3 regions of the Marinobacterium sp. YM272 genome follow, and region 3 is predicted to be linked to each of the others. Evidence: predicted binding sites of a transcription regulator. Region 3 holds the regulator's gene; each other region holds the start of a gene.
The links. Region 3 encodes LexA, which represses DNA repair genes until DNA is damaged. Its sites were predicted from a motif close to TACTGTNTANNTANACAGTA; they were not measured.
Positions count from the first base shown of each region.

Region 1 (6,543 bases), 1.9 Mb from region 3:
AAGCGCTGGGCGACAATGTCTCCGTACAGACGTTTTCAGCGTTGAAGAAAACCGGTGTCGATCAGCTGAGGGACAGGCTGGATAGCTGGTTTCTGCCCGCCGCAGAGGAATAAAAGGAGCTGATCGGCCGATTCAGATCAACCGGCCAGTTGCGAATAAGGCGGGCTCGGACTTTGTGGATATATAGCCGCTGAAAAAAGAAAACCCCGGCACCGTGAAGGGGAGGAACGGTGCCGGGGTCAGTCGATGTGTCATGACAGGGAAGCCGCTTTTCTAACTCGCTACGTCCTGAACTCTCGCGACTTCCAATTAGTGAGAGGGTGCTGCGACAGTAAAGTTCCGCCGCTGATCAAAAAATTGGCAAATTTGTTCAAAAAACAGGCATCAGTGCGCCTGCTCCCAGTTATCCCCCGCTTGCGCCTCCACCAGCAGCGGCACATCCAGGCTGGCAGCCTGCTCCATCAACGGGTGAACCTTGGCCAGAAACGCCTCAACTTCTGACTCCCGCACCTCGAACACCAGCTCATCGTGCACCTGCATGATCATGCGCGCATCGAAGCCGCTGTCGGTCAGCCAGTTATCCACCTGCACCATCGCCTTCTTGATGATATCCGCCGCGGTGCCCTGCATCGGCGCGTTGATCGCGGTACGCTCCGCCGCCTGGCGGCGCATCGGGTTACGCGCGTTGATCTCCGGCAGATAGAGGCGGCGGCCGAAGATCGTCTCGACATAGCCCTGTTCGCGGGCGCGCTCGCGGGTACCATCCATGTAACGCTGCACGCCGGGATAGGTCTCAAAGTAGTGATCGATATAGGTCTGGGCATCCTTACGGCCAACACCGATCTGCTTGGCGAGGCCAAAGGCGGACATGCCGTAGATCAGACCGAAGTTGATCGCCTTGGCACTGCGGCGCTGATCGGCGCTCACCTCATCCACCTTCACCTTGAACACCTCGGCGGCGGTGGCTCTGTGGATATCTTCTCCACGCGAGAACGCCTCCAGCAGCCCCTTGTCACCGGACAGGTGCGCCATGATGCGCAGTTCGATCTGTGAATAGTCCGCCGCGACTATCTTGTAGCCCTCGGGCGCGATAAACGCCTGGCGGATACGGCGCCCTTCCGTTGTGCGCACCGGAATATTCTGCAGGTTGGGATCTGACGACGACAATCGCCCGGTGGCGGTATTGGCCTGATGGTAGGAGGTGTGGATCCGCCCCGTGGCCTTGTTGATCATCTGCGGCAGCTTGTCGGTGTAGGTGGACTTGAGCTTGGACAGACCACGGTTTTCGATAATTACCTTGGGCAGCGGGTAATCCAGCGCCAGCTCCTGCAGCACCTCTTCAGCGGTGGACGGCGCGCCCTTGGGGGTTTTCTTCTTCACCGGCAGGCCCTGTTTCTCGAACAGGATCTCCTGCAGCTGCTTGGTGGACGCAAGGTTGAACGGCTCGCCCGCCAGTTCGTGGGCTTCCCGCTCCAGTTCGACCAGACGCTTTTCTATCTCCTGGCTCTGCTTGGCCAGCAGCGTGGCATCCACCAGGGCGCCGTTGCGCTCGATACGCGACAGCACCGGTACCAGCGGCAGTTCGATCTCATGCAGCACATTGATCAGATCACCCTCCGCTTCCAGCTTCGGCGTCAGCGTTTCATGCAGGCGCAGGGTGATATCGGCGTCTTCCGCGGCGTAGGGCGAAGCCTGCTCCAGGTCGATCTGGTTAAAGGTAAGCTGCTTCTTGCCCTTGCCGGCGATCGCTTCAAAGCTCACCGTCTCATGGTTCAGATAGCGCTGCGCCAGGGTATCCATATCGTGACGGCTGGCGGTGGAGTTCAGCACATAGGATTCCAGCATGGTATCGGAGCCGATACCACGGATCTCGATGCCGTACTTCGCCAGCACATTCATATCGTACTTGATGTGCTGGCCGATCTTTTTCAGCTCTTCGCTTTCCAGCAGCGGTTTCAGCTGCGCCAGCACGGCGTTGCGATCGAGCTGGTCCGGCGCGCCGACATAATCATGAGCCAGCGGTACATAGGCGGCCTTGCCGGCTTCCACGGCGAAGGAAACACCCACCAGTTCCGCTTCCATATAGTTGAGGCTGGTGGTTTCGGTATCAAAGGCGAAACTGCCCGCTTCACGCAGCTTATCGAGCCAGCGATCCAGCTCCGCCTGCTCCAGCAGGGTTTCGTACTCGGTTGCGATGGCCGCCGGCTGCTCCTCGGCTGTGGCTGCGGCTGCGTCATCGCCACCCTCTTCCAGCTCACGCACCCAGGTCTTGAACTCGAAGCGCTTGAACAGCTCAATCAGCTTGCTGCTGTCCGGCGCCGGCAGGGTGATATCGCCGAGGCCCACATGCAGCTCCACATCGGTCTTGATGGTGGCCAGCAGGTAGGAGAGCTCCGCCATCTCGCGGTTCTCCTCCAGTTTTTTCGGCATCGACTTGGAACCGCGAAAGCCCAGCTCCGGAATCTTGTCCAGGTTGTCGTACAGATCCTTGATGCTGCCGATCCCCTGCAGCAGCGCCAGCGCGGTTTTCTCGCCGACCCCGGGCACGCCGGGGATGTTATCCACCTTGTCACCCATGAGGGCGAGATAATCGATAATCAGCTCGGGCGGGATGCCAAACTTCTCCTTCACCCCATCCACATCCATCACCGTGTCGTTCATGGTGTTGATCAGGGTGACCTTGGTATCCACCAGCTGCGCCATATCCTTGTCACCGGTGGAGATCACCACGTCGCAACAGGACGCCTCCGCCTGCCGCGCCAGCGTGCCGATCACATCATCGGCCTCGACCCCCTCTTCGACGAACATCGGGATGCCCATGGCGCGGATAATGTCGTGAATCGGCTCGATCTGGTCGCGCAGGTCATCCGGCATGGGAGGGCGTTGCGCCTTATACTCGGGGTAGACATCGTCGCGGAAGGTTTTGCCCTTGGCATCGAACACCACCGCCACCGGGCTGTCCGGGTACTGCTTGAGCAGGCTGCGCATCATCGAGGTTACAACCCGTACCGCCCCCGTGGGGAAACCCTCCGCCGTTCTCAGGTCCGCCTGCTGGGAAGCAAAAAACGCCCGGTATAAATAGGAGGAGCCGTCAACTAGAATAACGGGTGGTTTCTGTGCGCTCATCGGTGTATCCATCGACTGGTGGGTGTAGATCGGACTTGTTCGGCCCGCCTCAAAGGCCCACAATCATAGACAAATCAGGCCGCTTCGACCAATGCGGGACGGCCCAAGCTAAACAGGAAGATAGCGATGAAAAAAGCGATTCTGCTGGCTGGTCTACTGGCACTGGCGCCCCTGGCCCAGGCCGAAGTTGTCACCGACACGGAAACCAGCGAACCGGAAATCAACATTACCCACGATGGTGAGGCCACCTATTACGAATACTCCATCAATGGAGAGATTCGTGAGATCAAGGTTGTCCCCAAGGTGGGCAAACCCTACTATCTGGTACCCGCTGAAGGCTCCGATAAATTTATCCGGGCCGGCGAGTCTCAGCTCCTGATCCCCAAATGGGTTATTTTTCGCTGGTAATTATCCACTGTGGCAGTCTATACCCCCGTATCCGAGGCCGAGCTCAACAAGCTGCTGGCCGATTATGACCTGGGCCGCTGCATCGACCTGAAAGGGATCGATGGCGGTATCGAAAACACCAACTATTTTGTGACTCTGGAGTCTGACGGAGAGCAGACCCAGTATGTCCTGACTCTGTTCGAGGAGTTCAGCTACGAGGAGATGCCATTCTTCGTCGAGCTGGGCAAATGGCTGGCCGAGCGCGGCGTGCCCGTGCCCTATGCCATCGAGGATCGCAACGGCATCGGCCTGAAGCAGCTGAACGGCCGTCCGGCGTTTCTGCAGCCGCGTTTCCAAGGCGGCCACGTCGACCAGCAGGATCTGACGCCGGCTCACTGCGCCAGCATCGGCACAGCACTGGCGAAGTTGCATCTGGCCGGCAAGGACTTTTTCCTCACCCGCCAGGCCCACCGCGGTGTGTTCTGGTGGCGCCGGGAGAGCGCAAACATCGTCGCGCGCCTGGATAAAGAGGACGCCGAACTGCTGACCGAAGAGGTGCGCCTGTTCGATGAACTGCGCGAGCAGCACGGTGAAGAGATGCCGATGGGTATCATCCACGGCGATCTGTTCCACGATAACGCGCTGTTTATAGGTGATAACGTGGATGCCATTCTCGATATCTACAACGCCGCTACCGCCTATCTGCTGTTCGACCTGGCCATCGTCGCGAACGACTGGTGCGTCAACCCGGATGGCAGTATCGACGCAGCCCGCGAACGTGCACTGCTCGATGCCTACGCCGCTGTTCGCCCGTTCGAGGCGGTCGAAAAGCAGGTCTGGCCACAATTGTGCCGCACCGCCGCCATGCGTTTCTGGCTCTCGCGCCTGATCCCCTGGCTCGGTATCAGCCAGGCATCACGCCAGGGCGGCGAGATGAAGCTCAAGGATCCGGATGAACTGAAACGGATTCTGCTGGGTCGTATCAAGCAGCCCTCCAGCCTCTGAAACGGGCCCTCAGGGGCCCTTTTCCTGTATACTTTTCCAGTATTTCGCGACTTCGTTATACTGCGTCTTTCCTTTTTTACTCTCTTAGATAGCTGCACAGACCCAATGGACGTTACCCACATCATCGACTCGCTCAACGATGCCCAGCGCCAGGCGGTCACCGCCGACGTCAAAAACCTGCTGGTGCTGGCCGGTGCCGGTTCCGGCAAGACCCGCGTACTGGTGCACCGCATCGCCTGGCTGATCGAAGCCGAAGGCCTCTCGCCCTACTCCATCATGTCCGTGACCTTTACCAACAAGGCCGCGCGCGAGATGCGTGGACGTATCGAACATCTGCTGGGCCTGAACACCCACGGCATGTGGGTGGGCACCTTCCACGGTCTGGCGCACCGGCTGCTGCGGGCTCACTGGCAGGATGCGGGCCTGCGCGACAACTTCCAGATCATGGACAGCGATGACCAGCTGCGCCTGATAAAACGTCTGTGCAAAGAGATGAACCTGGACGAAACCCGCTGGCCGCCGAAGCAGATCCAGTGGTACATCAACGCGCAGAAGGATGAAGGCCTGCGCAGCCACCATATCGAGCGCTCCGGCGATATGTTCCAGGACACCATGGTGCGTGCCTACGAAGCCTACGAGCAGGCCTGCGACCGCGGCGGCATGATCGACTTCGGCGAACTGCTGCTGCGCGCGCTGGAACTGCTGCGCGACCGCGCTCCGGCGCTGCTCAAGCACTACCGCGAGCGTTTCCGCTACGTGCTGGTGGACGAGTTCCAGGATACCAACGCCATCCAGTATGCCTGGCTGCGCCTGCTCTGCCAGGGCGAAGACAAGCTGATGGCGGTGGGCGATGACGACCAGTCGATCTACGGCTGGCGTGGCGCCCGCATTGAGAACATCCAGAACCTGCCGGAACACTTCCCCGGTACCGAGACAATCCGCCTGGAGCAGAACTACCGCTCCACCGGCACCATCCTGAACGCGGCCAACGCCGTAATCAGTAACAACTTCGGTCGCCTCGGCAAGCAGCTCTGGACCAGCCTCGGCGACGGCGAAGCGCTGAGCCTTTACGCCGCCTTCAACGAGCAGGACGAAGCGCGCTTTATCGTCGACCAGATCAGCAAGTGGGTCGATGACGGTAACCGCCGCGACGAAAGCGCGATTCTTTACCGCTCCAACGCCCAGTCCCGTGTGCTCGAGGAGATGCTGATCCGCGCCGGGATTCCGTATCGCATCTACGGCGGCCAGCGCTTCTATGACCGCCTGGAGATCAAGAACGCCCTGGCCTACATGCGCCTGCTGGCCAACCGCGATGACGATACCGCCATGGAGCGGGTGATCAACGTGCCTACCCGCGGCATCGGCACCCGTACCATCGAGCAGATCCGCGAACACGCCCGTGCCGAAGGCGTCTCCATGTGGCGCGCCGCAAACGAGATCATCGAGTACGGCAAGCTGGCTGCCCGCGCCGGCAACGCCCTGCAGAGTTTCCTCGACCTGATCAACAAGCTGGATTCCGACACCACCGAAACCGAACTGCACGAGCAGACCGAGCATGTGGTCCAGCACTCCGGCCTGATCCAGCATCACGAGAAAGAGAAGGGCGAAAAAGCCCAGTCGCGCATCGAGAACCTTGAGGAACTGGTCACCGCCGCGCGCCAGTTCGCCGGCCAGTGGCAGGAAGACGAGACACCGGAAGGGTTCAACTCCGTACTCGCCGCCTTCCTCGATCAGGCGGCACTGGATGCCGGCGAAGCCCAGGCCGATGTGCACACCGACAGTGTCCAGCTGATGACCCTGCACTCCGCCAAGGGGCTGGAGTTCCCGCTGGTGTTCCTGGCCGGTATGGAAGAGGGGCTGTTCCCGCACAGCATGTCCGCCGAGGACCCGAACCGCCTCGAGGAAGAGCGCCGCCTCTGCTACGTGGGCATCACCCGCGCCATGCAGAAGCTCTACCTGACCTACGCCGAATCGCGCCGCCTGCATGGCCAGGAAAACTACAACCGCCCCTCCCGGTTTATCCAG
Region 1 is NZ_CP194171.1:288,899-295,441, forward strand. It holds gene yihA (ribosome biogenesis GTP-binding protein YihA/YsxC) at 1-113, shown strand, start outside; gene polA (DNA polymerase I) at 385-3,126, opposite strand; gene ACQUQP_RS01460 (DUF2782 domain-containing protein) at 3,253-3,534, shown strand; gene ACQUQP_RS01465 (homoserine kinase) at 3,544-4,518, shown strand; gene uvrD (DNA helicase II) at 4,624-6,543, shown strand, end outside.
Region 1: a site for LexA is predicted at 4,541-4,560, ahead of uvrD (DNA helicase II). Genes of this name have one in related genera too.

Region 2 (6,543 bases), 1.5 Mb from region 3:
ACTTCTCAGCAGAAGATATCTACAAGATGCTGATGGAGAGCGGAGAAGACGTAGGTCTTGCAACCGTCTACCGCGTGCTGACTCAGTTTGAAGCGGCGGGGCTGGTATCGCGTCACCACTTTGAAGGTGGCCACTCGGTATTCGAACTCGCCCGCGATGAGCACCACGACCATGTGGTCTGTGTGAAGTGTGGCCGTGTGCGTGAGTTCGTTGATCCGGAACTGACGGATCGTTTCAACGCCATCGCCGATGACCTCGGTTTCTCCGTGACCGACCGTACGCTTTATCTGTACGGTGTCTGCAAGGATGGCTGCGAAGAGCACTGATTCCTTCGCATAGCGATAAAAAACCGATCCATTGAGATCGGTTTTTTATTGCCTGTGGTCCACGGCCAGGGCGGTGTTTTTGCCGCGGCGACGACCCCATCGCGATCTGGTCTAGGCGGATTTCAGCATCTCTTTGGCGTGCTTGATGGAGGTGTTGGTGATATCGATGCCGCCCAACATGCGCGCCACCTCCTGTACCCGGCGGTCCCGCGATAGCATATCTATCCGCGTGCGGGTCAGCTCACCCTTGGCGTCCTTGCTGACAAACAGGTGCTGATGGCCCTGGGAGGCGACCTGCGGCTGGTGCGTGACGCAGAGGATCTGGGCGCGCTCGCCCAGTTCTCTGAGCATACGGCCGACCACTTCGGCGATGGCGCCACCGATACCCACATCCACCTCGTCGAAGATCAGTGTCGGGGTGCTGGAGGTCTGGGCGGTCACCACCTGGATTGCCAGGCTGATACGGGACAGCTCGCCGCCGGAGGCAACTTTCGCCAGTGAGCGCGCCGGCTGGCCCTTGTTGGCGCTGATCAGGAACTCCACCTCTTCCAGACCGCTGGCGTTGTAGCGGCTCGGATCCAGCGGGGTCAGGCAGGCGACAAAGCTGGCCATCGCCATACCCAGGCCGTGTAGCTGTTTATCCACCGCATGGCTGAGTGCTTCTGCGGCCTTCTGGCGGGCCAGGCTCAGCTGGCCTGCAGCGGTGAGATACTCCTGCTGGGCTTCTTTTACCGCCTGTTCCAGCGCTTCCAGTTCATCGTCGCTGCGATGCAGGCTGCCCAGTTCTTCGCGCAGTTTTTCGTGAAACTCCGGAATATCCTCCGGGTTGATACGGTGCTTGCGGGCGATGTCGTAGATGCTGCTGAGGCGGTCTTCAACCTCCTGCTGGCGCTCCGGGTTGATCTCCACCGAATCCATGTAACCGCGGATCTCCCGGCTGGCCTCGTCCACCTGGATCTGCGCGCTGGCCAGCATCTCGGCGGCTTGCTGCAGTGCCGGTGCCTGGGAGCCAAGGCTTTCCAGCAGGTGCTGGCAGTGGTTCAGCAGGCTCAGGCAGTTCTCGCTGTCGCCGTCGCTATCGGCAGTCAGTGTGACCAGCTGCTGTCCGGTGGTGAGAATCTCGCCGGCGTTCGCCAGCACGCGCTGTTCCTCTTCCAGCTCGCTCAGCTCGCCGATCTCCAGGCCCAGCTGGTCCAGCTCTTCAACCTGGTAGGAGAGCAGCTGTACACGGGCGGTCTGTTCTTCGCTCTGTTCGGTAAGCTGGTTCAGCTCGGTGTCCAGGCGACGCCAGCGGTGGAAGGTGCGGCGCACCTGCTCCGCCTGTTCGGCCTGATCCGCGTATTCATCCAGCAGGGTGCGGTGGTGATCTTTCTTCAGCAGGCGCTGGTGTTCATGCTGGCCGTGGATATCCACCAGCAGCTGGCCGAGCTCGCGTACCTGGGTCAACGGTGTCGGGCGACCGTTGATGTAGCTGCGAGATCGCCCCTCGGTGGTGATTACCCGGCGCAGCTGGCACTCGCCGTCGGCCTCCAGATCGTGTTCGCTGAGCCAGGCGCGGGCTTCCGCCAGGGTGCTGACATCAAAACAGGCACTGATTTCGGCGCGCTCGCCGCCTTCGCGGACACAGTCGCTCTGTGCGCGATCACCCAGGGCCAGGCCCAGGGCGTCCAGCATGATGGATTTGCCGGCCCCGGTTTCGCCGCTGACCACGGTCATGCCGTGCTTCAGCTCCAGGTCCAGTTGGTCAACGATGGCGTAGTTGCGAATGCTCAGTAGGGTAAGCATGACGACCTGCTCATGAATAGAAAGTCATGGTTATTTATACAGTGGTTTATGTATAAGCCATTTAATCCGTGCCTGCAATCCTGCTGTACAAAATTCCCTCAAAAAATACCCTTGAATCATTTCAGGCCAGCCCCATATAGGAGGCCAGTACCCGTTACAACACATCTGTGGAGAGACAACGCGATGTCAGACGAACAGCAGAAGCAGACTGAAACCCCCGAAGAGGCGCAGCCGGAACAGATTCTGGAGCCGGCGGCAGAAGACGTCGAAATCCAGGGCGAAGAGGCTGTCGACGCTGAGGCGCTGAGAGAGCAGCTGGCGCTGGCCGAAGCGGAAATCGCCGATCTGCAAAAGCAGCTCGCCGAGCTTCAGCCCCGTGCCCAGGCCGAAATGGCGAACGTACGCCGCCGCGCCGAACAGGACGTGGAAAAAGCGCGCAAGTTCGCCCTGGAAAAGTTTGCCGGCGAACTGTTGCCGGTGGTGGATTCTCTGGAACGTGCTATCGAAGCCTGCCAGGCCGATGATGAAGCGACCAAGAGCCTGAAAGAAGGCGTCGAGATGACGCACAAGCTGTTCCTTGACGGTATGGGTAAGTTCAACGTGGAAACCGTTGATCCGACGGGTGAAGCGTTCAACCCGGAGCACCATCAGGCGATGTCCCTGGTTGATGCCCCTGATGCCGAGCCGAACACGGTCGTTGCTGTGATGCAGAAAGGCTACCTGCTGAACGGGCGTCTGATCCGTCCGGCCATGGTGATGGTAGCCAAAGGCTGATTCTGACGAAAAAGCCATACGGTTTGGCTTGAAATGTAAAACGCCAGACCCATATAGAGTTTCAACGAATCAAGACTGTTGTCCCCCGCCGAGGCGGGAGAAACAAAGAATATACTGGAGTCAAACATGGGCAAGATCATCGGTATCGACCTCGGAACCACCAACTCCTGCGTGGCTATCCTTGAAGGTGAAAAGACCAAAGTTATCGAAAACGCTGAAGGCGACCGCACCACCCCGTCCATCATCGCTTACACCGGTGATGGCGAAACCCTGGTTGGTCAGCCGGCCAAGCGTCAGGCGGTCACCAACCCGGACAACACCCTGTTCGCCATCAAGCGTCTGATCGGTCGTCGTTTCAAGGACGACGTGGTCCAGAAAGATATCAAGATGGTGCCTTACAAGATCATCGAAGCCGACAACGGCGACGCTTGGGTCCAGATCAAGGACAACAAGATGGCACCGCCGCAGATCTCTGCTGAAGTGCTGAAGAAGATGAAGAAGACCGCCGAGGACTACCTGGGCGAAGAAGTGACCGAAGCGGTTATCACCGTACCGGCTTACTTCAACGACTCTCAGCGTCAGGCTACCAAGGACGCGGGCAAGATCGCCGGTCTGGAAGTTAAGCGTATCATCAACGAGCCGACAGCGGCTGCGCTGGCGTACGGCATGGACAAGTCCAAGGGTGACAAGACCATCGCTGTATACGACCTGGGTGGTGGTACCTTCGATATCTCCATCATCGAAATCGCTGACGTCGACGGTGAGCACCAGTTCGAAGTACTGGCCACCAACGGTGACACCTTCCTCGGTGGTGAAGACTTCGACCTCAAGCTGATCAACTACCTGGCTGACGAGTTCAAGAAAGAGAGCGGCATCGATCTGCACAACGATCCGCTGGCGCTGCAGCGTCTGAAAGAAGCGGCCGAGAAAGCCAAGGTTGAGCTGTCTTCTGCACAGTCCACCGACGTGAACCTGCCGTACATCACCGCTGATGCAACCGGTCCGAAGCACCTGAACGTCAAGGTCAGCCGTGCCAAGCTGGAATCCCTGGTGGAAGAGCTGGTTCAGCGCTCCCTGGAGCCGTGCCGCATCGCACTGAAAGACGCTGGCCTGTCCGGTTCCGAGATCGACGAAGTGATCCTGGTCGGTGGTCAGACCCGTATGCCGATGGTTCAGAAGGCGGTTTCCGACTTCTTCGGCAAAGAGCCGCGTAAAGACGTTAACCCGGATGAAGCCGTTGCCATTGGTGCATCGATCCAGGGTGCGGTACTGTCTGGTGATGTAAAAGACGTTCTGCTGCTGGACGTAACCCCGCTGACCCTGGGTATCGAAACCATGGGTGGCGTGGCGACTCCGCTGATCGAGAAGAACACCACCATCCCGACCAAGAAGTCTCAGGTGTTCTCTACTGCTGAAGACAACCAGACCGCGGTAACCATCCACGTGGTTCAGGGTGAGCGTAAGCAGGCGGCGCAGAACAAGTCCCTGGGTCGTTTCGACCTGGCCGACATCCCGCCGGCGCAGCGCGGTATTCCGCAGATCGAAGTGACCTTCGACATCGATGCCAACGGTATCCTCAACGTGTCTGCTAAAGACAAGGCTACCGGCAAGCATCAGTCCATCGTGATCAAGGCCTCTTCCGGCCTGTCCGATGAAGAGATCGATCAGATGGTCAACGATGCCGAAGCGCACGCTGAAGAAGACAAGAAGTTCGAAGAGCTGACTGCAGCGCGCAACCAGGGCGACGCCATGGTTCACACTGCCAACAAGACGCTGAAGGACGCTGGCGACAAGGCGACCGCTGAAGAGAAAGAAGCGATCGAAGGTGCGGTTTCCGCTCTGGAAGAAGCGCTGAAAGGCTCTGACAAGGAAGCGATCGAAAGCAAGACTGAAGCGCTGACCGAAGCGCTGTCCTCTCTGGCGCAGAAAATGTACGCCGAAGCTGAGCAGCAGGGTGCTGGTGCAGAAGCCGGTGAACAGACTGCCAAGGACTCTGCCGACGACGTGGTCGACGCTGAGTTCGAAGAGGTTAAGGACGACAAGAAGTAAGCGTTCGCTACCTCTGATGACCATCTCGCGCTCGTTAACCCTAAGGGGCAATAAAGAGCGCGGGCAGGTCCGAGAACAGCAAAGAGTGGCAGCGCGGGTCCTGGTGACCCGCGTTGTCGTGTCCGGCTCCCGCGGAGTCATCTGACCAGACCAGATTCGGATCATGTCGAAACAGGACTATTACGAGCTACTGGACGTTCCACGCGATGCGTCCGACCGGGATATCAAGAAGGCCTACCGCCGTTTGGCGATGAAGTACCATCCGGACCGTAACCCGGATAACAAAGAGGCCGAGGACAAATTCAAGGAGATCAGCGAAGCCTACGAGGTGCTTGCTGATGCCCAGAAACGTGCAGCCTATGACCAATTCGGACATGAGGGCGTTAACGGCCAGGGCGGCTTCGGCGGCGGTGGCTTCGGCGGTGGCGGCGATTTCTCCGACATCTTCGGCGACGTGTTCGGCGATATCTTCGGTGGTGGCGGAGGCGGCGGTCGTCGTCGTTCCAGCGTCCAGCGTGGTGCCGACCTGCGCTACAACCTGGACCTGAACCTCGAAGAGGCGGTTCGCGGTTGCGAGAAAACCCTGAAAGTCCCGACCCTGGTAGGCTGTGAAGTCTGCGATGGCACCGGTGCCAAGCCGGGTACCAGCGCCAAGACCTGCGGCACCTGTGGCGGTATCGGCCAGGTACGCATGCAGCAGGGCTTCTTCTCCGTACAGCAGACCTGTCCCACCTGTCGTGGTGAAGGTAAGGTGATCTCCGATCCCTGCTCCAGCTGCCATGGCCAGGGCCGTGTCGAAGAAACCAAAACCCTGCAGGTCAAGATTCCGGCCGGCGTCGACACTGGTGACCGTATCCGTCTGACCGGCGAGGGCGAAGCGGGCACGCATGGTGGCCCGGCGGGCGACCTCTATGTCCAGGTCAACGTGCTGCAGCACCCGATCTTCGAGCGCGATGGCAAGCATCTATACTGCGAAGTACCGATCAGCTTTGTTGATGCGGCGCTTGGTGGTGAACTGGATGTGCCGACCCTGGATGGTCGCGTTAAACTGAAGATTCCGGCTGAAACCCAGACCGGCAAGCTGTTCCGTCTGCGCGGCAAGGGTATCGCCCCGGTCCGTGGTGGCAGCACCGGCGATCTGATGGTCAAGGTGACGGTGGAAACCCCGGTGAGCCTGAACAGCCGTCAGAAGGACCTGCTTAAGGAGTTCCAGGAAGCGACGGCCGAAGGGAACCATAAGCACAGCCCGAAAAAACACGGCTTCTTCGATTCTGTGAAGAAGTTCTTCGAGGATATGACCTGACACGATGGCTAGTTTACGTCGTGAGGGGGTAAGCATGTACGAAATGCCGCTCTCCGTGGATGAGCTTTGGTCCCGCATACGTGACGAAGCGCGCGGGCTTGTGGATTATGAGCCGCTGCTGGCGAGTTTCTATCACGCCACCATCATCGGCCACACGGACCTGCGGGGGGCGCTCTCCTTCCTGCTGTCCAGCAAACTGGCGGATGAGGTGGTGTCGGCCATGGCGCTGCGTGAGATCATCGAGCAGGCCTATGAGGCGGATGAATGCCTCATAGAGGCGGCCTGTGCCGATATCCAGGCGGTCTG
Region 2 is NZ_CP194171.1:726,924-733,466, forward strand. It holds gene fur (ferric iron uptake transcriptional regulator) at 1-326, shown strand, start outside; gene recN (DNA repair protein RecN) at 438-2,111, opposite strand; gene grpE (nucleotide exchange factor GrpE) at 2,295-2,885, shown strand; gene dnaK (molecular chaperone DnaK) at 3,012-4,934, shown strand; gene dnaJ (molecular chaperone DnaJ) at 5,098-6,237, shown strand; gene cysE (serine O-acetyltransferase) at 6,242-6,543, shown strand, end outside.
Region 2: a site for LexA is predicted at 2,136-2,155, ahead of recN (DNA repair protein RecN). Genes of this name have one in related genera too.

Region 3 (6,543 bases):
AACGTTATACAGGTCAACCTCCTTGCCGCGAACGAAGTCGATAAGACGCCCGGGTGTCGCCACCAGGATATCGACCGGCCCTTTAGCAAGATCCTTGCGCTGGCGGTCGTAATCCATGCCACCGACCAGGGAAACGGTGTTCAGACCGGCATATCGGCACAGTCCCTCGGCATCCGATGCAATTTGCAGCGCCAGTTCGCGCGTCGGCGCAATAATCAGCGCCCGTGGCTCAGCCAGTTTGCGTTCCCCTTCGAGCGGGAAATCAAGCAGGTCGGTGATAATGCCGATCAGGAAGGCCGCGGTTTTGCCGGTACCTGTCTGCGCCTTGCCGATAATATCCTTGCCTTCCAGTGCCGGCTTGATCGTTTCAGCCTGGATCGGTGTGCAATACTCGAACCCCTGATCTGCGATTGCATGCATCAATACGTCGGGCAGCGCAAAATCATGGAAGCGTTTCTTGCCTTCCACCGGTGCCACCTTGAAGCTGACCGGGCTCCAGCTCTGCTGAACCTGCTGACGCTTGTCTCCGCTCGGTTTACGGGAGCGGCGACGGCGACGCGGCTTGCGGCTCTTTTCACCCTCGGTCGGCGCGGAGTTTTGCTGGGTATGCTCGTCTGTACTCAAAGGTATACCTATGTAATTTATTCAATCAGTATGCGATGTCACGGCGGAACGGAGGCAATGAATTCAGTAGCAACTGCCCATAACGTCTCGTCACGATACGTCGATCCAACAAGACGATGGTCCCGCTGTCTTCCTCGGTGCGCAACAAACGACCCACCGCCTGAGTCAGGCGCATAGAAGCGGTCGGCACCGACCAGTCGGAAAATGCATTTCCGCCCTGCTGTTCAATCCACTCCGCCAGCGTGGCGTCCACCGGGTCATCGGGGACACCGAACGGAAGCTTGGTGATAATAACGTCGGTGAGGTATCCGCCGGGAAGATCCACACCTTCGGCGAAAGAGGCAAGACCGAAGATCACACTGGGGCTCCCCGCATCGATACGTTCGCGGTGAAGCCTCAGGATCTCCTGACGACTCTGCTCTCCCTGCGCTAACACCCTATTCTTAATGGATTCCGGCTGTCGTTCAAGGGCTGTCCGCATCTGGCGCCAACTGCTGAAAAGCACCAGGGCGGCTTTCGCATCGACCAGACGCCGGGTCAGAATCTCGGCAACTTCTTCGGTATGCGCCTGGGGATCACCCGGATCAGTTTTCATGGCCGGCACCTGCAGCACGCCCTTGGCATAGTGATCAAACGGGCTCTCCAGCTTTTCACAGGGGGTATCGTCAGGAAGCCCCAACTGGTCCAGCAACCTATCAAAACGCCCCAACGCAGTCAGTGTCGCTGAAGTGACGACCGCGCCAAAACAGACCTCCCAGAGGTGCTCCTTCAAGGTATCAGCCGACGAAACCGGAGCACTGCGCATCTCGAGATCCACCAGACCGTTATTGTCCAGTCGCGAAACCCAGCGAGCCGTCGGCGAGCGACCTTCCAGGTCTGGTGTGGCGAAACTTCGCGCCAGCCAACTGACCTGCTGCACCCGCCCCCAGACGCGCCCTATCTGCGGATACCAGCGTTCGGCAACGGAACGATCCACATCGGCGATCTCCCCCTCCATCGCCTCCCGCAGTACCGACACGACCTGCTCCAGCTGCTGCGAGACTCTCTCCGAAGCACTGGTCAGATCCCGACACAACAGACTCAGCGCTTCCGGCACTTTTCCTTTATGAAACCGGACCCGGTTCGAGCCCTCGGACTTATCGAACAGCGCGACCAGCATCGGCTCGACCTGCTCGATACTGAGCAAAGCGTCACTCACCGGGCGCTGCAGCCGCTCGGATGGATCCCGCAACGCCAGCGCACCTTCGGCCTCATCAATCAGGGCACCGAGCTTTTTCGGAAGACCCTGAAGCAACTTCTGACTCGCACCCACACGCATCGAAAACGCAAAATGACCACTGGCTTTATCCGCCAGATGGTGGCCCTCGTCGAAAACGTAGATGGTATCCCCGGGGTCGGGAAGAATCGCGCCACCGCCGAGCGCCAGATCGGAAAGCACCAGGTCGTGATTGGCAACTACGAGTTGAACCGTATCAAGCCGCTCCCGGGCCCTGTAGAAAGGACAGGCGGAGAAGTTCAGGCAGCGGCGGTTACTGCACTGCATATGATCGCTGGTCAACGGACGCCAGATCTGATCATCCAGCGTATCCGCGAGATTATCCCGGTCGCCATCCCACTGACCGGACGCGAAACGATCGACGAGATCCCGGTACAACGCCTTTATCGCAGGATCAAGCACCTCCGCTTCTTCATCCTCGTAAAGCGCCATCTGTCCGAGCTCACCCTGACGTTCCAGGTGCTGCTCAATCTTATTGATGCACAGGTAGCGGCCCCGCCCCTTTGCCAGCTGGAAATCGACCTTGAGGCCAGCATGCTCGATAACTTCCGGCAGATCCTTGTTGACCAGCTGCTCCTGAAGCGAAACCGTTGCGGTCGATAAGACGACCTTTTTCTTGCGCGCACTGGCCACCGGCAGGGTAGCCAGCAGATAGGCGATGGTCTTCCCGGTTCCGGTGCCGGCCTCCACTACAGTGACATGTTTTTCACCGAGGCGCTCACCCTTATCACCCATGCCAATGCCTGCCAGCCCCCGCGCAATCGTAGCAATCATCTGCTTCTGGGCGACACGTGCCTTCAGACCTTTGCTCGACAGAAACTGGCTGTACGCGGACTGAATACTCTTTTTTATTGCTGCATCCAGCAAACCTGGCACCTCCGGAACGAAACGGCGACGCATCATAGCAAGAGACTGGATATTTAGACAGATGCTTGCTTGACGGACAAAAAATACTGTATAAAACTACATGTACTGTATAAATAGACATACGACGATGAAACTGACCAAACGCCAAAGCGAAGTACTCGACTGCATCCGCCGCCATATCGACGAGACCGGTTACCCGCCTACGCGTGCAGACATAGCACGGGATCTGGGCTTCCGCTCTGCCAATGCTGCCGAGGAGCACCTCAAGGCGCTGGCCCGCAAAGGCGCTATCGAAATCATCCCCGGTACGTCGCGCGGTATTCGCCTGCCGGAACTGGAGCAGGAAGCCGCCAATGACGGCCTGCCGATAATCGGTCAGGTTGCAGCGGGTGAGCCGATCCTGGCGCAGGAACATATCGATAACTATTGCGCGATCGGCGCCGAGTTTTTCAAACCCAGCGCGGATTACCTGCTCCGGGTGCGCGGCATGAGCATGAAGAACATCGGCATCCTTGATGGTGACCTGCTTGCCGTGCACCAAACGCCGGAAGCACACGAGGGTCAAATTGTCGTCGCCCGGATTGGCGATGAAGTCACAGTTAAACGCTTTCACCGTGAAGGACGCATGGTGTACCTGATAGCAGAAAACGAAGAGTTTGAACCCATAGAGGTCGACCTTTCTGAACAGGAACTTCAGATAGAAGGCTTGGGCGTCGGTGTCATCCGACAGAGAGCTGACCTTTGAAGACCAGATGAGGTGCCAGCATGTACGCATCCGCGGTAGATTACGATTGCAATTCGCACAGCTCCACGCAACCCATCAACACGGGGCGCGTAACCGAAATCATTCAGCACAACAGCGAAGTCTCGCTCTCGCCTCTACTACTGCCAATGCTGGCTCAGTTGAGCCAGCAGGAACGCTGGCTGGCGATCGTGAACGCACCCTCCGAGCTGACACGGGAATCGCTGGCACAAGCCGGAGTCGACATTCAACGACTGTGGCTGCTCAAGGCCAATGACAAGCACTCGACGCTGGACCTGGCGCGCCGCGCACTGGAGGCACGCACCTGCCACGCAGTGGTATCCTGGCACGAACAGTTAGACGAAAGTGGCTTGACCCAACTGCAGGAATCCGCAGCGAGGAGCGACACACAGGGGATAGTAGTGAGAGGCTGCTAAGCTCTCACCCAGATAAAACTCAACATTCCCTCAGGCTGAACCGGATACAGCTCAATAGAAACGGCCCTCTCATAGACACCCGCCAGGAGCTGGTACGAGGGCCATACTTACCTCACCACTCCAGCATGGAGCTGCGCAACCTTTCCACAAGCCCGTCCAGCTCATTGAACCACTGACGATACTCAACCAGCAGCTGCGGGTCTTCCGAGTGATCAGGATTGACTTGCACCACATGAATCTCAGAAAGACTTTGAGAAGAGTCGGAGCGCTTCAGATGCTTGTCTGTCGCTGACCAACAACCGGCGTATGCCCTGTTGAGGCTGTTAATCCAGCCTGCGGGGCTTTCCGCCAGCTGCGCCAGCTCATTCACCTCTGGCGACTCCTGACCGGTCGTCTCCAGCAGTTTCTGCAGATCAGCGATAGTATGAACCGCCTCAACATCCAGCCGGTAACGCTCACCAATCTCGCGAAGGAAGGAGCGCACCGCACCGATCAGATGAAACAGCACCGACTCGTTGTAGGATTCAACCAGCCCATGCTTGTTCCAGCTATTGGAGTGCTGGGCATGCTCCAGCGCTTCCAGGTGAAGTCGGACAAAACTGAGCTTTTGATTCGTCCGCGATAAATAGATGTCGCTCATCCAGCCACTCCTTGAAGCTTATTTCTTTTTACGTGCGTGTTCGGTGCGCCACTGGCCATCAACGTAATACGCACGCCAGCCGGTAGCTTTACCATCCTTTTCCGACATCACGTATTGCTCTTTGGTCTTGCGGCTGTAACGAACCACTGCAGGATTGCCGTCCTCGTCCTTTTCCGGCGCTTCAAGCAGGTAATGATACTTGGCATCGATCTCGCTACGGTGCGGCTTCAGCTCGGACACCAGCGGTGCACGGGTTTCACGATTCTTCGGGAACTGGCTGGCGGCCAGGAACAGACCACTCGCACCGTCACGCAGCACATAGGTATCATCCACCTTCTGGCATTGGAGCTCGGGCATCGGCACCGGATCGATCTTTGGTGGTGCCACCTCGCCGTTCTTCAGCAGCTTGCGGGTGTTCTTGCAGTCAGAGTTGGTGCAGCCAAAGAACTTGCCGAAACGGCCGGTTTTCAGCTGCATCTCCGATCCACACTTGTCACATTCGATCACCGGGCCATCGTAACCCTTGATCTTGAAGCTGCCTTTCTCAACTTCGTAGCCCGCGCAATCCGGGTTGTTACCGCAGACGTGCAGTTTGCGCTCGGTATCCACCAGATAAGAATCCATGGCGGCACCACAGAGGTCACAGCGATGTTTGTTGCGCAGGATGCGGGATTCCTCTTCGTCATCACCATCGACACTGACAACTTCATCGCCGGGAATCAGATTGATTGTCGCCTTGCAGCGCTCTTTCGGCGGCAGGTTGTAGCCGGAGCAGCCGAGGAATACGCCCGTACTTCCGGTACGGATCATCATCTTGCGGCCACACTCCGGACAGTCGATATCGGTCGGCGTCGGCGTATTGGGACGCATACCCTCTTCCGGGTCCTGGGCGTGCTCAAGCTTATCGACAAAATCGGTATAGAAGCGGTTTAACAGCTGCTTCCAGTCCATATCTCCCTGCGCAACTTCATCGAGATACTCCTCCATCCGGGCGGTAAAACCGTAGTCCATCAGGTCGGAGAAGTTCTCACCAAGGCGCTCCGTGACGATATCACCCATTTTCTGGGCGTAGAAACGCCGTCCCTGGACATCGACATAGCCACGGTCCTGGATGGTGGAGATGATCGACGCATAGGTGGATGGGCGGCCGATACCGCGCTTTTCCAGCTCTTTGACGAGACTGGCTTCGGTGTAGCGTGGCGCAGGTTTGGTAAAGTGCTGCTTGGGATCAAGCGCTTTTAGCGCAAGTTTGTCGCCAGGCTTCACGTCCGGCAGGATCAGATCCTCATCATTCTTGCCCTTGCTGGACATCACGCGGGTATAACCGTCGAATTTGAGGATACGTCCCTTGGTGGACAGCTCGAAATCACCGGCCCGGACCTGCAATCGTGTGCTCAGGTAACGCGCCGGCAGCATCTGACAGGCGATAAACTGGCGGCGAATCAGGTCGTAAAGACGTACCGCGTCATGGTCCATGCCCGCCAGTGATTCAGGCTTCATATTTACGTCGGATGGTCTAATCGCCTCGTGCGCTTCCTGGGCACCCTCCTTCGAGCTATATCGAACGGGGTCCTGCGGCAGGTAATCATCACCAAAGGACTGTTTGACGTACTCTCGGCAGGCTTCCACGGCCTCATTGCTCAGGTTGGTGGAGTCGGTACGCATGTAGGTGATGTAACCGGCCTCATAGAGGCGCTGGGCGAGCGTCATGGTTTTCTTTACGCCGAAGCCAAGACGGGTGCTCGCCGCCTGCTGCAGGGTCGAGGTGATAAACGGCGCCGACGGTTTGCTGCTGGTCGGGCGGTCTTCACGATTGAGCACCTCGAAGGAGGCATCCTGCAGCAGCTTGAGCGCCGCCTGCGTCTGCTCTTCGCTGGTGGGGCGGAAATTGGCGCCCGACTGTTTCAGGACCTGCAGACGCAGCGCCTCCTCGTCGGGGGTCAATGCATCGGCGTGA
Region 3 is NZ_CP194171.1:2,232,718-2,239,260, reverse strand. It holds partial or broken gene rhlB (ATP-dependent RNA helicase RhlB) at 1-624, opposite strand, end outside; gene dinG (ATP-dependent DNA helicase DinG) at 650-2,776, opposite strand; gene lexA (transcriptional repressor LexA) at 2,895-3,512, shown strand; gene ACQUQP_RS10000 (SulA-like leucine-rich domain-containing protein) at 3,533-3,946, shown strand; gene ACQUQP_RS09995 (DUF6586 family protein) at 4,059-4,586, opposite strand; gene topA (type I DNA topoisomerase) at 4,605-6,543, opposite strand, start outside.